3 regions of the Streptomyces sp. NPDC092296 genome follow, and region 3 is predicted to be linked to each of the others. Evidence: riboswitches for the same ligand, from Rfam matches in the RefSeq annotation. Region 3 holds a riboswitch; each other region holds the start of a gene.
What was found. A riboswitch is a leader RNA that binds a small molecule or an ion and turns the genes downstream of it on or off. The one in region 3 is predicted to bind cyclic di-AMP.
Positions count from the first base shown of each region.

Region 1: another riboswitch for cyclic di-AMP. It lies ahead of ACIQGZ_RS04980 (transglycosylase family protein); the one in region 3 lies ahead of ACIQGZ_RS28945 (C40 family peptidase).
Region 2: another riboswitch for cyclic di-AMP. It lies ahead of ACIQGZ_RS11175 (NlpC/P60 family protein); the one in region 3 lies ahead of ACIQGZ_RS28945 (C40 family peptidase).

Region 1 covers NZ_JBIVRB010000001.1:1,072,373-1,077,138, reverse strand. Annotated here, with positions in the region: gene ACIQGZ_RS05000 (exopolyphosphatase) at 1-338, opposite strand, end outside; gene ACIQGZ_RS04995 (DUF501 domain-containing protein) at 335-871, opposite strand; gene ACIQGZ_RS04990 (septum formation initiator family protein) at 928-1,419, opposite strand; gene eno (phosphopyruvate hydratase) at 1,505-2,791, opposite strand; gene ACIQGZ_RS04980 (transglycosylase family protein) at 2,997-3,956, opposite strand; cyclic di-AMP (ydaO/yuaA leader) riboswitch at 3,959-4,124, opposite strand; gene ACIQGZ_RS04975 (cytochrome P450) at 4,282-4,766, opposite strand, start outside.
Region 2 covers NZ_JBIVRB010000003.1:159,761-164,526, forward strand. Annotated here, with positions in the region: gene ACIQGZ_RS11170 (NlpC/P60 family protein) at 1-867, shown strand, start outside; cyclic di-AMP (ydaO/yuaA leader) riboswitch at 1,239-1,388, shown strand; gene ACIQGZ_RS11175 (NlpC/P60 family protein) at 1,399-2,472, shown strand; gene ACIQGZ_RS11180 (class I SAM-dependent methyltransferase) at 2,559-3,197, opposite strand; gene ACIQGZ_RS11185 (helix-turn-helix domain-containing protein) at 3,296-3,886, shown strand; gene ACIQGZ_RS11190 (NlpC/P60 family protein) at 4,040-4,766, shown strand, end outside.
Region 3 covers NZ_JBIVRB010000025.1:8,783-13,548, forward strand. Annotated here, with positions in the region: gene ACIQGZ_RS28930 (cytochrome c oxidase assembly protein) at 1-173, shown strand, start outside; gene ACIQGZ_RS28935 (SSI family serine proteinase inhibitor) at 327-740, shown strand; gene ACIQGZ_RS28940 (DUF1707 domain-containing protein) at 871-1,533, opposite strand; cyclic di-AMP (ydaO/yuaA leader) riboswitch at 2,111-2,333, shown strand; gene ACIQGZ_RS28945 (C40 family peptidase) at 2,336-2,923, shown strand; gene ACIQGZ_RS28950 (8-amino-7-oxononanoate synthase) at 2,991-4,208, opposite strand; gene ACIQGZ_RS28955 (DEAD/DEAH box helicase) at 4,343-4,766, shown strand, end outside.

The DNA.
Region 1 (4,766 bases), on a different contig from region 3:
TCGACGCCCAGGATGTCGACCACACCGCGTACGAAGTCGTCGCGGTTCTCGGCGTCGCGGGAGGCGCTGGTGGCGACGAAGCGGGTCCGCTCCGGGCCGACGCCGTGGCTGCGGATCAGCTCGGCGTACTCCCGGCAGGCGGCGAAGGTGCGCTCCAGCGCCTCGGGCGCCAGCCGACCGGTGCGGTCCACGCCCTGGCCCAGCCGGACGATGGTCATCCGGCGGTCCACGTCGCGCGAGGTGGCGGCCGGGGCGCCGTCCGGCCGGGTCAGGTCCGCGATCAGCAGCCGGATGGAGTTGGTGCCGCAGTCGACGGCGGCGGTCCTGGTGGTGGTCACTGGTCGTCTCCTCCGGTCTGGGGGTCGGCCGCGCAGACGCAGCGGCCCTTGCGCCACCACTCGGGCAGCTTGGCGATCGCCTCGTCACCGAGCGGGTTGACGCCGGGGCCGGCCGCCAGCGAGTGGCCGACCAGGACGTGCAGGCACTTGACCCGGTCCGGCATCCCGCCGGCGCTGGGGAAGCCCTCCAGCACCTCGATCGCGTCGCGGCGGGCCAGGTAGTCCTCGTGGGCGGCCCGGTAGTCGGCCGCCAGCTCCGGGTCCTCGCCGAGGCGGGCGGTCATCTCCTTCATCACGCCGTCGGCCTCCAGGGTGCCGATCAGCGAGGCGGCCCGGGGGCAGGTCAGGTAGTAGAGGGTGGGGAACGGCGTGCCGTCCTCCAGCCGGGGCTGGGTCTCCACCACGTCGGGCAGGCCGCAGGGGCAGCGGTGGGCGACCGCGCGCAGCCCGCGCGGCACCCGGCCGAGCTGGGCGGCGATGGCGGCCACGTCGGCGGGGCCGACGGGCGCGTTGGGTTCTTCGGCAGTGGTCATGTGGGGGCGCTGTCTCGTGCGGGGGCGGCTGTGCGGTGCTGGCTGTGAAGGGGGTCTTACCGGGCAGGGGCGGCCGGGGGCTTGCGGGCCGGGCGCACGGTGCGGTCGGCCGCGTCCACCGACTCCCAGACGCTGGTGTACCAGGGCTGCCGGGAGGTCCCCCGGGCGGCCGCGTCGTCGGGGTCCCCGGGCCGGCCGGCGGCCGGGTCCACCGCGACGTACGGGGTGTCGCCGGGCATGGCGTAGTGCAGCCGCTCGCGGGCCTGGGCCCGTACGAAGGCCGGGTCCTGCCAACGGGCCTTCTCCCGGCGCAGCTCCTGGACCCGGGTGCGGGCCTGCTCGGCGGCGGCCCGCTGGGCGGCGATGTCGGCGCGCTGGGCGATGAACTGCCGGGTGGGGTAGGCCAGCGCCGCGATGAGCGAGCAGAGCACCAGCGCGAGCACGGCGGCCCGGCCGGTGAAGCGGAAGCGGGTCCGGGGGCGGGGGGCGCTCGCGGGTCGGCGGGTGCCGGGGCCGCGTGCGGGCAGGGTCGCCTTGCGGATCGCCATGGTGCGTCCCCTCCGTGGTCGTACGGATGCCCCGCCGCCCACCCCAGAGGGTGAGCGCCGGGGCACCGGTGGCCGAACTGCCTTGTCAGCCCTCGTACTTGTAGCGCGGGAAGGCACCGCGCCCGGCGTACTCGGCGGCGTCGTCGAGGATCTCCTCGATGCGCAGCAGCTGGTTGTACTTGGCGACGCGCTCGGAGCGGGCCGGGGCGCCGGTCTTGATCTGGCCGCAGTTGGTGGCGACGGCGAGGTCCGCGATGGTGACGTCCTCGGTCTCGCCGGAGCGGTGCGACATCATGCAGCGGTAGCCGTTGCGCTGGGCCAGCTCCACCGCGTCCAGCGTCTCGGTGAGCGAGCCGATCTGGTTGACCTTCACCAGCAGCGCGTTGGCGGTGCCGGACTCGATGCCGCGGCCCAGGCGCTCCGGGTTGGTGACGAAGAGGTCGTCGCCGACGATCTGGACCTTGTCGCCGAGCTTCTCGGTGAGGGTCTTCCAGCCGTCCCAGTCCTCCTCGTTCAGCGGGTCCTCGATGGAGACCAGCGGGTAGGAGGCGACCAGCTCGGCGTAGTACTCGGTCAGCTCGACGGCGGAGAGCGCCTTGCCCTCGAACTGGTAGGCGCCGTCCTTGTAGAACTCGGAGGCGGCGACGTCCAGCGCCAGGGCGACGTCCTTGCCGGGGGTGTAGCCGGCCTTCTTGATCGCCTCGACGATGAGGTCCAGCGCCTCGCGGTTGGAGTCGAGGTTGGGGGCGAAGCCGCCCTCGTCGCCCAGGCCGGTGGAGAGCCCGCGCTCCTTCAGCACGCCCTTGAGGGTGTGGTAGACCTCCACGCCCCAGCGGACGGCCTCGGAGAAGGACTCCGCGCCGATCGGGGCGATCATGAACTCCTGGATGTCCACGTTGGAGTCGGCGTGCGAGCCGCCGTTCAGGATGTTCATCATCGGGACCGGCAGCACATGCGCGTTCGGACCACCGACGTAGCGGAACAGCGGCAGGTCGGACGCCTCGGAGGCGGCGTGCGCCACGGCGAGCGAGACGCCCAGGATGGCGTTGGCGCCGAGCGAGGACTTGTCCGGGGTGGCGTCCAGGTCGAGCATCGCCTGGTCGATCAGCCGCTGCTCGGTGGCGTCGTAGCCGACCAGCTCCGGGCCGATCTGCTCGATGACGGCGAGGACGGCCTTCTCCACGCCCTTGCCGCCGTAGCGGGACTTGTCGCCGTCGCGCAGCTCCAGCGCCTCGAAGGCGCCGGTGGAGGCGCCGGAGGGCACCGCCGCGCGGCCGGTGCTGCCGTCGTCGAGGCCGACCTCGACCTCGACCGTGGGGTTGCCTCGCGAGTCGAGGATCTCCCGGGCTACGACGACATCAATGGACGGCACGAGGCATCTCCTTATGGCGGATATGAAGTCGTTACGACCAGAGCCTAACCGCACCGGCCGTCACGACCACCGCTACCCGGGCCCTGTCTCGCCGGTCGAACACTTCTACCCATCGGTAGCGCGGTGCCCGGCACCGCACCCGGCGGCCGGTCCCGGGAGGTCGGGAGCGGCCGCCGGCGGGGCGTCAGCAGCGGTGCGCAGCCGGTCAGCCGAGGGTCAGCACCTGGCCCGGCAGGATCAGGTCGGGGTCGGCGCCGACGGTGGAGCGGTTCTCCTGGTAGAGGTGCTGCCAGCCGCCGTCCAGGTGGTGGGCCTCGACGATGGCGGAGAGGTTGTCGCCCGGTACGACCGTGTACCGGCCGCCGGCCGGGGCGGGGGCCGCGTGCCGGGGGGTGGACTTCTTCGCCGGGGTGGCGGCCGTCTCGGCGGCGGGCGCGGCGGCGTGCTTGGCGGTGCTCCCGGCCGGCTTCGCGGTGCCCTTGGCCGGGGTCGCGGCGGTCGCGGCCTGCTGCTCGGCCGCGGCGAGGTGCTGCTGGTAGACGTCCTTGTGGCTGGTCCAGTGCCAGGAGTCGTCCTCCTGGTACCAGTAGACGCCGTCCTCAGCGTCCCAGCCGGCCGTGCCGTCGAAGGTCGGCAGGTGCTCGGTCTGGGTCGGGGCGGTGTCCTTGGCGGCGGTGGAGTCGGCCGCACCCAGGTCGTCCCGGGCGCTGCCGCGCGAGGCGGCGTCCGTGGTGGCGGAGGAGACCGGGCTGCCGCCGGTGTCCACGCTCGCGGCGGGGCCGCCCGCCGTCAGCCCGGCCTGCACCGAGCACACCGGCCAGGCGCCGGGGCCCTGACCGTCCAGCACCTTCTCCGCTATGGCGATCTGCTGGCCCTTGGTCGCCAGGTCCGGCCGGTCGGCGTACGCGGAGCCGCCGTAGGCCGCCCAGGTGCTCTGGGTGAACTGGAGGCCGCCGTAGAAGCCGTTGCCGGTGTTGATCGCCCAGTCGCCGCCGCTCTCGCACTGGGCGACCTTGTCCCAGGTGGCGGTGGAGGCGGCGGAGGCGGCGCCCGCCGTCAGCAGCGGGAGCGCGATGCCCGCGCCGGTGACACCGGCGACGGCGACGAACTTCTTGGTCTGGCTGGGGCGGATGCGGCGATGGCGGCCGTTGCCGGGAAGCAGCATGAGGGGTCCCTCTCCGACGCCTACGAGGTGAGCTGTCGGGTTCGGACCGGGAGGTGGCCCGGCCGCGCGGAGGCGGCTTCACCCCGAGCCGCGCACCGGTTGGGCGCACGGCGGCTTACCTGGTTCCCCCGCTCCTGTCCTCAAGGTCGGTCTCGGTGGCCCGGAGCACGGTGGACAGGACTCGGCGTCCCACGCTCCGGGGCCCGCGTCAGCGGATGGACGGGAGCCTAGACAGTTCGTCTGATGGATAACAACCCGACATCACGAACATCACACAAAGGCAAACCCATCGTCGCGGCGTGCCTACTGTCGGTCGGTCATCCGCTCACTCCGCCACCGGGGTGAAGCCCACCGGCAACTCCCGCAGGCCGCGCATGATCAGACCGCCGCGCCACCGCAGGTCGGCCGGATCGGCGGCGAGCCGCAGATCGGGGAGGCGGGTGAGCAGCGCGGTCAGCGCCGCCTGCGCCTCCAACCGGGCGAGCGGCGCGCCCAGGCAGTAGTGGATGCCGTGGCCGAAGCCCAGGTGCGGATTGTCGCGGCGGGCCAGGTCGAGGGTGTCCGGCCCGTCGAACCGCTCCGGGTCGCGGTCGGCGGCGGCCAGCACCACCAGCACTGGATCGCCCGCCGGGACGGCCGTGCCGCCGATGGTCAGCTCCGCGGTGGCGAACCGCCAGGTGGCCAGCTCCACCGGGCCGTCGTACCGGAGCAGCTCCTCCACCGCGCCGGCCAGCAGCCCGGTCTCGCCCCGGCCCAGCGACTCCTGGAGCAGCGCCCGCTGACCGGGGTTGCGCAGCAGGGCGTACGTGC
Region 2 (4,766 bases), on a different contig from region 3:
GAGGCCGAGGAGGCCACCGAGCAGTACGACGGCGCCAAGGAGAAGCAGCAGCAGCTGCGCAAGCAGGCGGCTCAGCTCCAGGACCGGGTGGCCCGCCAGCAGGCCGAGGTGACCGAGCTGGAGAGCGGCCTCGGGGCGGTGGCGGCGGCGCAGTACCGCTCGGGTGGCATCGACCCCACCGTGCAGCTGGTGCTCTCCTCCGACCCGGACGACTTCCTCGCCAAGGCGTCCTCCTCGGACCAGGTGAGCGCCCAGCAGGCGGACACGCTGCGCCGGCTCCAGGAGCAGCAGCGCTCGCTGGACCAGCAGAAGGCGGAGGCGGCGGCGACGCTGGCCGAGCTGGACCGCACCACCACGCAGCTGAAGCAGGGCAAGGCGCGGATGCAGGCCCGGCTGCACGAGGCGCAGACGGTGCTCAACACCCTCACCGCGCAGGAGCGGATCGCGCTGGAGGCGGCGGACGCCCGCGCCTCGCGCGGCGGCATGGAGCGGGTGGACCTCAGCTCGCTGCCGGCCGCGCACGGCTATGCGGCGGTGGCGTTGCAGGCGGCCCTCGGCAAGCAGGGGTCGGCCTATGTCAGCGGCGGGATGGGCCCGAGTGTCTTCGACTGCTCCGGGCTGATGAAGTGGGCGTACGCGCAGGCGGGCGTCACGCTGCCCCGGATCGCCAGCGACCAGGGCATGGTGGGGGTCGCGGTGCCGTCGCTCGCCGCCGCGCAGCCGGGCGACCTGATCATCTACTACGGCGGCAGCCACGTCGGGATGTACGTCGGCAACGGTCTGGTCGTCCACGCGCCGCGCCCCGGCAAGTCGGTGGAGGTGGTCTCGGCCAGCTCGATGCCGATCTCCAAGATCCGCCGGGTCTGACGGCGGCGCTGCCGCGAGCGGCCACCGCCGTACGGTCGTGCTCAGTACCCTTCAGCAACCATGCCAGGCCCGGCTTTTCGGACAAGCCGGGCCTGTCGGCTGCTGCGGCGGCGAGTGAGGTCGGCCACGGTGATCGGCCGCCGAAGCGCTTCACAGCGCCGAACGATCAGCTCAGGGTCAGATGTCGACTACCCTTTGTGGTAATTCCGAAGAAATCTTGTCGCCACCGGGACTTTTTACCTACAAGGATTTGAACGGATCACAGTTCAGTTACTAGTGTCTGGCGACGAGCCACCGTGAAGTGATCAGCCGACGTGGGTGACGGCGGTGGCTCCCGCCGAGTTCGAGACGCGGCAGGACAGGGTGCTGTCCTCCAGGGGATGCCGTCGATCGGAGCCGGGGAACCAACTTCCTCGGGGTGAATCGGCGTCAGGGCCGGCCAACACCGGCTGAGGCGTCGTAGGGCATGCTTCCAGCCCGAACCCGTCAGCTCACCCGGTAGGCGGACGTAGGAAGAAGGAGTCCGCCTTCGTGGCGTCCCACCGCCGTCCCAAGCAGCCCAGCCGCGCGCGCATATCCGTCCTGACCGCCGCAGCAGCCACCGCCGTCGCCATCTCCGCCCAGGCCGGAGCCGCCCACGCGGCCCCCAAGCCGACCAAGGACCAGGTCAAGGCCCAGGTCGACAAGCTCAATGAGCAGGCCGAGGTCGCGACGGAGAAGTACGACGGCGCCAAGGAGAAGCAGCAGCAGCTCCAGAAGCAGGTCAACCACCTCCAGGACCAGGTGGCCCGGCGGCAGTCCGAGGTCTCCTCGATGCAGAGCACGCTCGGCCAGGTCGCCGCCCAGCAGTACCGCAGCGGCGGTATCGACCCGACCGTGCAGCTGATGCTCTCCTCGGACCCGAGCCAGTTCCTGGACAAGGCGTCCTCGCTCGACCAGGCGAGCAGCCAGCAGACGGACGTCCTCAAGGAGCTCCAGCAGCGGCAGCGCAAGCTCGACCAGGACAAGGCCGAGGCGCAGGACAAGCTCGCCGAGCTGGACAGCACCACCAAGGAACTCAAGGCGTCCAAGGCCGAGGTGCAGCAGAAGCTCGCCAAGGCGCAGGAGCTGCTCAACACCCTCACCGCCCAGGAGCGCGCCGCACTCCAGCAGGCCGAGGCCGACGCCGAGCGCGCCTCGCGCGCCGCCGCCCGCGGCCCGCTGACGACCTCCGGCGCCACCGGTGGCACCACCAGCACGGCGGGCGCCGCCTCCAGCTATGCCGCCGCCGCGATCGCCGCCGCCGAGTCCAGGCTCGGTTCGCCGTACGTCTACGGCCACGTCGGCCCGTCCACCTTCGACTGCTCCGGCCTGATGCTGTGGGCCTACGGCCAGGCGAACGTCTCGCTGCCGCGCACCTCGCAGGCGCAGGCCAGCGCCGGTACGAACATCGGCACCAACATCGCCAACGCCAAGCCCGGCGACCTGATCATCTACTACAGCGGGATGAGCCACGTCGGCATGTACGTCGGCAACGGGCAGATCATCCACGCCCCGCACACCGGCGCGGTGGTCCGCTACGAGTCCGCCACGGTGATGCCGATCGCCCGGATCGTCCGGATCTGACGCACCGCTGACCCAGCGCTGACGCGTGTTCCCGGGGCGCCGCCGACGGCGACACCCCGGGAACACGCGTCTCCGGGGCCGGCTGCTCAGCCGGGCAGGCGGCGGAGCCCCAGGGTGTTGTCGACGCGGGTGGCCGGCTTCCCGTCGGGGCCCTGCTGGATGCGTTCGTGCTCCTCGCTGACCAGGACCTCCCACCGGTCGCGCGGCAGGTCCAGCGCGGCCAGCAGCTCCAGCGGGGTGGGGAGGTCCACCTCCTGCTCGGGCCCGTGCTCCCAGGGCGGCGGCCCGGCGTGCCCGACCACCAGCAGGACGCCGCCCGGGGCGACGGCTGCGGCGGCGGTCCGCAGGATCTGTTCCCGGGGTATGCCGGGGGAGTGCAGGAAGTGCGCGGAGACCAGGTCGAAGGCGCCGGCCGGGAAGGACTCCGCCAGGTCGTGTCGCTGCCAGTCGATCCGGTCGGCGACGCCCGCCGCCGCCGCGTGCCCGGCCGCGCGGTCCAGGGCGACCCGGGAGACGTCGGTCGCGGTGACCCGCCAGCCCCGCCCGGCGAGCCAGACCGCGTCGGCGCCCTCGCCGCAGCCCAGGTCGAGCGCGGTGCCCGGCGTCAGGTCGGCCGTCTCGCGGATCAGCGTGGTGTTGGGCTCGCCGCTCCAGATCCGGTCACTCCGGGCGTAGCGGGCGTCCCAGAACCCCGCCGTCGACATGCTGCTCCGGTCATCGGTCATCGGTGCTTTCCTCCATGGCGTGGGGGTCGGACCCTGCCGAGGGTCGGTCCGCGCCCCGGCGTTTGACAAAATTCCTTGCCGGGTCGGCAAATGGAGCCATGGCAGACGACGACTTCGCCACCGTACTGACCGCCGTGGGCCCCCGGCTGCGGGCGCTGCGCCGGGAGCGCGGCACCACGCTGGCCGCGCTCAGCGGCACGACCGGGATCTCGGTCAGCACCCTCTCCCGGCTGGAGTCCGGGCAGCGCAAGCCGACGCTGGAACTGCTGCTGCCGCTGGCCAAGGCGTACGGCGTGCAGCTGGACGAGCTGGTCGGCGCGCCCGCGACCGGCGACCCGCGCATCCATGCGCGTCCGTTCGTCCGGTACGGCAGGACCTTTGTGCCGCTGACCCGCCACCTGGGCGGGCTCCAGGCGTACAAGCTGATCCTCCCGCCGGTCCGGTCGGGCCGCGAGGAGCTGGAGCAGCGGGTCCACGAGGGGTACGAGTGGCTCTATGTGCTGGCGGGGCGGCTGCGGCTGGTCCTGGGCGAGCACGACCTCGTCCTCACGACGGGGGAGGCGGCCGAGTTCGACACCCGGGTGCCGCACGGATTCGTCAGCGCCGGTCCGGAGCCGGTCGAACTGCTCTCCCTGTTCGGGCCGCAGGGCGAGCGCCTGCACGTCCGGGCCGGACCAGCCGGCCGCTGAGCCGCCAGGGTGCTGACTGCTCGTCCGGTGTGTCCGATACGGAAGAAAAATTGCTATTAACGGAAGTTTGGTCTCAGTGCTCCCGGTTCGCTAACGTCTGCGCTCGGACCTCCGCCTCCCGGCGGCGGCCAGGATGAAGGGAGCCCGCGCGCGTTGGCCACCCATCGCCGCCCCAGACAACCGCGCCTGGCACGCGCCACGCTCACCGCGGCCGCCGCCACCGCCGTCGCCCTCGGCGCGGCCGCCGCCGCCCAGGCGTCGCCCGCCGACCCCGCCGTCGCCTCGCACCCCTCCGAGCAGGAGGTCAAGCAGCAGGTCGACGAGTTGTACGCCCAGGCGGAGACCGCCACCGAGCGCTATGACGGCACCCGGGAGCGGGTGCGGCAGCTGCGCGTCGAGGCCGCCTCCCTCCAGGACCAGGTGGCGCGCGGACGCGACGCGCTCAACCGCATGCTGGAGGACCTGTCGGAGATCGCCGGGGCCCAGTACCGCTCCGGCGGCATCGCCCCCACGATGCAGCTGATGCTCTCCTCCGACCCGGACGGCTACCTGGACCGCGCCACCGCGCTGGACCGGCTGGCCGCCCAGCAGGCCGACGTCCTGCACGAGGTCGCCACCAAGCAGCGCGCCCTGGACCAGCGCCGCGCCGAGGCCGCCGCCCGGCTGGCCGACCTGGAGACCGCCCGCCACGACCTGGTCCGCGACAAGCAGGACGTGCAGCGGCGGCTCGGCCGCGCTCGGGCACTGCTGGACACCCTCACCGGCGGGCAGCGCGCCCGGCTGACCGCCGAGGACGCCCGCGCCGCCCGGCAGCGGGTCAACGCGGCCACCGGCGGAGTGGGCCTCTCCTCGCTGCCGGCCCCCGACGCTCGGGCCGCCA
Region 3 (4,766 bases):
AGTGGGCGAACTCCGAGGAGCGGCAGGCGCGGCGGCGCGACCGGGCGGCGGAGCGGGACGGCGACGCCGAGCTGGTCGCGTACAACGCCTATCTGGCGTCGCTGGAGGCGCGGTCCCAGGGCGGTGCGCCGCGCGCTGCCGCTGCGGCGGTGCAGCCGGTCGACGGACCGTAGCGGCGTCGGGTTCGGGACGGCGGCCGCCCGCGGCGCGCCCACGGTCGGGTGACCGGGCGCGCGGCGGGCGGCCGTCTGCGGTAGGTGTGGCTGCGAGACCTGTCCTGTGCCCCACCTCGCCCCCGTACCGTCCCGTTCCCGGAGGAACCCGCCATGCCCTGGAGCCGTGCCCTGCCCGCCGCCGCCCTGGCCGCAGCCGCCGCCCTGGTGGCCGTCCCGGCCCCGGGCGCCGCGGCCGACTCCCCCGGCCCGGCCGGCTCCCGGCTGGTGCTGACCCTGCACAGCGGCGAGAACGCCGCCGGGCGGGTGCTGGGCTCGGTCTCGCTGGAGTGCGCCCCGGACGGCGGCTCGCACCCCCGCCCCGGCGACGCGTGCGCCGCGCTGCGGGCCGCGCACGGCGATCCGGCGGCGGTGCGGGCCCAGCGGGGGGTGATGTGCCCGATGCTGTATGCCCCGGTCACCGGCCGCGTCGTCGGCAGCTGGGACGGCCACCCGGTGGAGTTCATCCGCACCTACGCCAACCGCTGCGTGGCCGGCGGCGAATCCGGCGGCGTCTTCCAGTTCTGACCCGGGCCCGTCCGCACGGGGCGCGGGTAGCTGCCGCGAACAGTCCCGCACCCCCGTGGCGGGCTGGGCGCGCAGTCCCCCGCGCCCCTGGCCGGCGCCCGGCCGGGCATCTGCCGCCCCGGGGCGGATCTCAGTGGTGGAAGGGGGCGTCGGACTCCCGGACGACGCGGAGGTGGCCGAGGACACTGCGGCCGGTGATCCGGATGACGGGGCCGTCCGCCCGGCCGGGGTGGTCGCCGGGGGTGGACCGCTTGCCGAGGAGCGCCGTGCCGGTGTCGTACACCTGGGCGTCGTCCGGCACCACCATCTCGACCTTGCCGCAGAAGGACCCCGCCTCGATCACCACCTCGCGCCGGGTGAAGACGGCATGGCTCAGGTCCAGGACCAGCGCGCCGAAGCGTGCCCGGAAGGCGCTCAGCGGCGGCACCGGCCACTGGCCGCCCCGGCGCAGCTTGCTGAGCACCACGACCACCGGCTCGCCGTCCCCCGGGGCCACGGGCGCGGTCGGGCGGCCGTCGGTCTCGGCGGGGAGGTCGCGGGTGAGCGGTGCCAGCTCGGCCAACGTACGGGCGCTGTAGGCGGCCTCCAGGCGCTCCGCGTGCTCCTCGGGGGTCAGCCGGCCCTGGGCGAGGGCGTCGGCCAGCCGGGCGGCCGTACGGTCGCGGTCGTGGTCGGCCGCGCGCAGGTCGGCGGCGGGCAGATCGGCGGCGGGCAGATCGGCGGCGGGCAGGTCGGCGGCGCTCGGATCGATGGCGGCGTCGGACCAGGGGCGGGTGGGCTTGGAAGCGGTCACCGGGCACTCCTGCTGCTGCTCTGCATGGAGAAACACGATATATCGCGTCTTGACACCGGTCAACACGCCCATCGCCACGGCAGCGGGTGCGAACGGCTGCGAAGGGGCGCGCGGTGAGCCGGTCGCGCCGGGCGGCTGACCGTCCCTCACCCCCTGGCCAGCGCATCCTCCCCTGACAACGCGTCCGCCGCCGATGCGTAGCGGGGCAGTTCCACCGAGCGACCCGGACGGGTGAGCGGACCACCCGTCCGGGCGCAGCGACGGCGTGTCGCCCGCGTGCCGTAGCCCGCTCCCCCGAATGCAGGAACGAACGCTCGTCGAACACTCCGCCGAGCGCCCCGTGAGCCCCCGTCGTGCCCCCGGTGACGCAGGTGTATTTCCGCAGGTGAAAGGAGAGTTGGGAATTGCGTACCAGGGTTCTGAGGGGTTGAAACCTGATCTGCCGAACAAGGCTTCAGCGGCCCCCGTCGGGCGGGTGACAAGAGTCACAAATAGCCGTCTCAAGATGAAGACGGGTCAGAAATCTGCCAATACTGGCGGCCGAACGCGACAAGTCCCCGTCACCGAGGCGGGGCGGTCCGGGCGGACGCCAAATCCCGCCACCGACCCGGATGCCAGGCGCGAGCTGTTTGCGGCGGGAGCGGGAGACCCAGGTACGGCGGGGTGCGTGAGCCCGGTCGCGGCAGTGCCGCGGCAAAGGTTCATCAGTGCCCCTTGGGGTGAAGCCACTTCGGTGGCCGGGCAGCTTTCGGTGCCCGAATCCGACAGGTCATCTTTCGCAGGCGGTTCCGGAAGGACTCGCATGTCTGCGACGTCTCGCACCCATGCCGGCAGGGCTGCCCAGCTCGCCGCCGACGCTGCCCCCGCAGCGCCGGTCGGCGCCGAGGAGGACGGTAGTACCCCCTCCCACCAGGGCGGTCGTCCGGGCTGGCAGCGTGGCCGGCTGATCAACCGGGTCGGCGCCACCGCCGTCCTGACGGCCGCCGCGATGGCCGGGGTCGGGCTGGCGCCCGGCTTCGCCACCCCGGCGGAGGCCGCGACGCTCTCGGCGAAGGCGCTGAGGATCGCCGCGACCAAGAAGGGGGCGCCGTATGTGTACGGCGCCGCCGGGCCGACCCGGTTCGACTGCTCGGGTCTGGTGATGTGGTCGTACCGGAAGGCGGGCAAGAAACTGCCGCGCACCGCACAGGCGCAGTACAACAAGGCGCACCACATCAAGAAGAGCAGCCTCAGGACCGGCGACCTGGTCTTCTTCCACCACGGCTCCAGCGTCTACCACGTCGGCATCTACGCCGGGAAGGGCAAGATCTGGCATGCCCCGCACAGCGGTGCGCGGGTGCGGCTGGAGAAGATCTGGGACAAGAGCGTCTGGTACGGCCGTATCGGCTGACCGGTAAATCCGGTAATCAATCCCGCCCGGCCGCCCTTCGGCGGAAGCGGTCGGGCGGGATTGCCGGTTATCCGAACGCATTCTCCGGAGCCGTCCGGGAAAGCACCTCGACGGCCCGGGTGAGCTGTGCGTCGGTCAGATCGGCGCGGGCGGTCAGCCGCAGCCGGGACTGGCCGTCGGGTACGGACGGCGGGCGGAAGCAGCCGACCCCGACCCCGGCCGCCCGGCAGTCGGCGGCCCAGGCGACGGCCTCCTCCGGGGAGGGGGCGCGTACCGAGACCACCGCCGCGTCCGGTCGGCCGGCCCGCAGCCCGGCGGCGGTGAGGCGGTCGGCCAGCAGCCGCGCGACCTCGCGGGCGCGGGCGGCGCGCTGCGGCTCCTCGCGCAGCAGCCGCAGCGCGCCGAGGGCCGCTCCGGCGGCGGCGGGGGCGAGCCCGGTGTCGAAGATGAAGGTGCGGGCGGTCTCGGTGAGGTGCCGGATGACCCGGCGCGGGCCGAGCACCGCCCCGCCCTGGGAGCCCAGCGACTTGGAGAGGGTGACGGTGACCACGGTGTCCGGCGCCCCCGCCAGGCCGCTGCCGGCCGCCGCGCCCGCCCCGCCGGGGCCGAGGACGCCCAGCCCGTGCGCGTCGTCGACCAGCAGCGCCGCGCCGTACTCCCGGCAGGCGGCGGAGAGGTCGGCCAGCGGTGCGGCGTCGCCGTCGACCGAGAAGAGGGAGTCGGTGACGACCAGCGCCGGGCCGCCGCCGTGCCCGGCCAGCGCGGCGCGCACCGCGCCGGGGTCGCGGTGCGGCACCGGGCGGACCTGGGCCCGGGAGAGCCGGCAGCCGTCGATCAGCGAGGCGTGGTTGTAGGCGTCGGAGACGACCAGCGTGCCCGGGGCGGTGAGCGCGGTGAGCGCGGCGAGGTTGGCCGCGTAGCCGGAGGAGAGGACCAGGGCCGCCTCGGTGCCGCAGAAGGCGGCCAGCTCCGCCTCCAGCTCGGTGTGCAGCTCGGTGGTGCCGGTGACCAGCCGGGAGCCGGTGGCGCCGCCGCCCCAGCGCAGCGCCGCGTCGGCGGCGGCGCGGGTCACCCGGGGGTGGCGGACCAGGCCGAGGTAGTCGTTGCTCGCCAGGTCCAGTACGGGGTCGTCGCTGGCCCGGCTGCGCAGCGTCCGGGTCAGTCCGGCGCGGGCGCGCTGCTCCGCCCGGGTGTCCAGCCAGTCGAAGACGGCGGCCGGGTCGGGGTGGGCGGGGCCGGCCGGGTGGGTCGGCGGGGCCTGGTCGGCGGCGGTGGGGTGGGCCATGCCGGGCACTCTGGCACGGCCCGGCGCGGGGCGGCAACGCGCCGCCGGTCACCCGGGCGGCCGGTGTCGCACCGGGTGGGGCCGCCGAGTGCCGAGCTTTGCCGGGTACCGGGCCGACCAGGCAGTATGGGGCAGTGACCCTCATCGACGAGCTGCCCGGCAGCGCAGATCCTGACACCCTGTTCGAAGTCTTCGCCGGCTGGGCCGCGGAGCGGGGGATCACGCTCTACCCCCACCAGGAGGAGGCGCTGATCGAGATCGTCTCCGGGGCGAACGTCATCCTCAACACGCCGACCGGCTCCGGGAAGAGCCTGGTGGCGGCGGGGGCGCACTTCACCGCGCTGGCGCGCCGGGAGCGGACCTTCTACACCGCGCCGATCAAGGCGCTGGTGTCGGAGAAGTTCTTCGAGCTGGTGAAGATGTTCGGCACCGCCAACGTCGGCATGATGACCGGCGACGCCAGCGTCAACCCGACGGCGCCGGTGATCTGCTGCACCGCCGAGGTGCTGGCCAGCATCGCGCTGCGGGACGGCGAGCGGGCGGACATCAGCCAGGTGG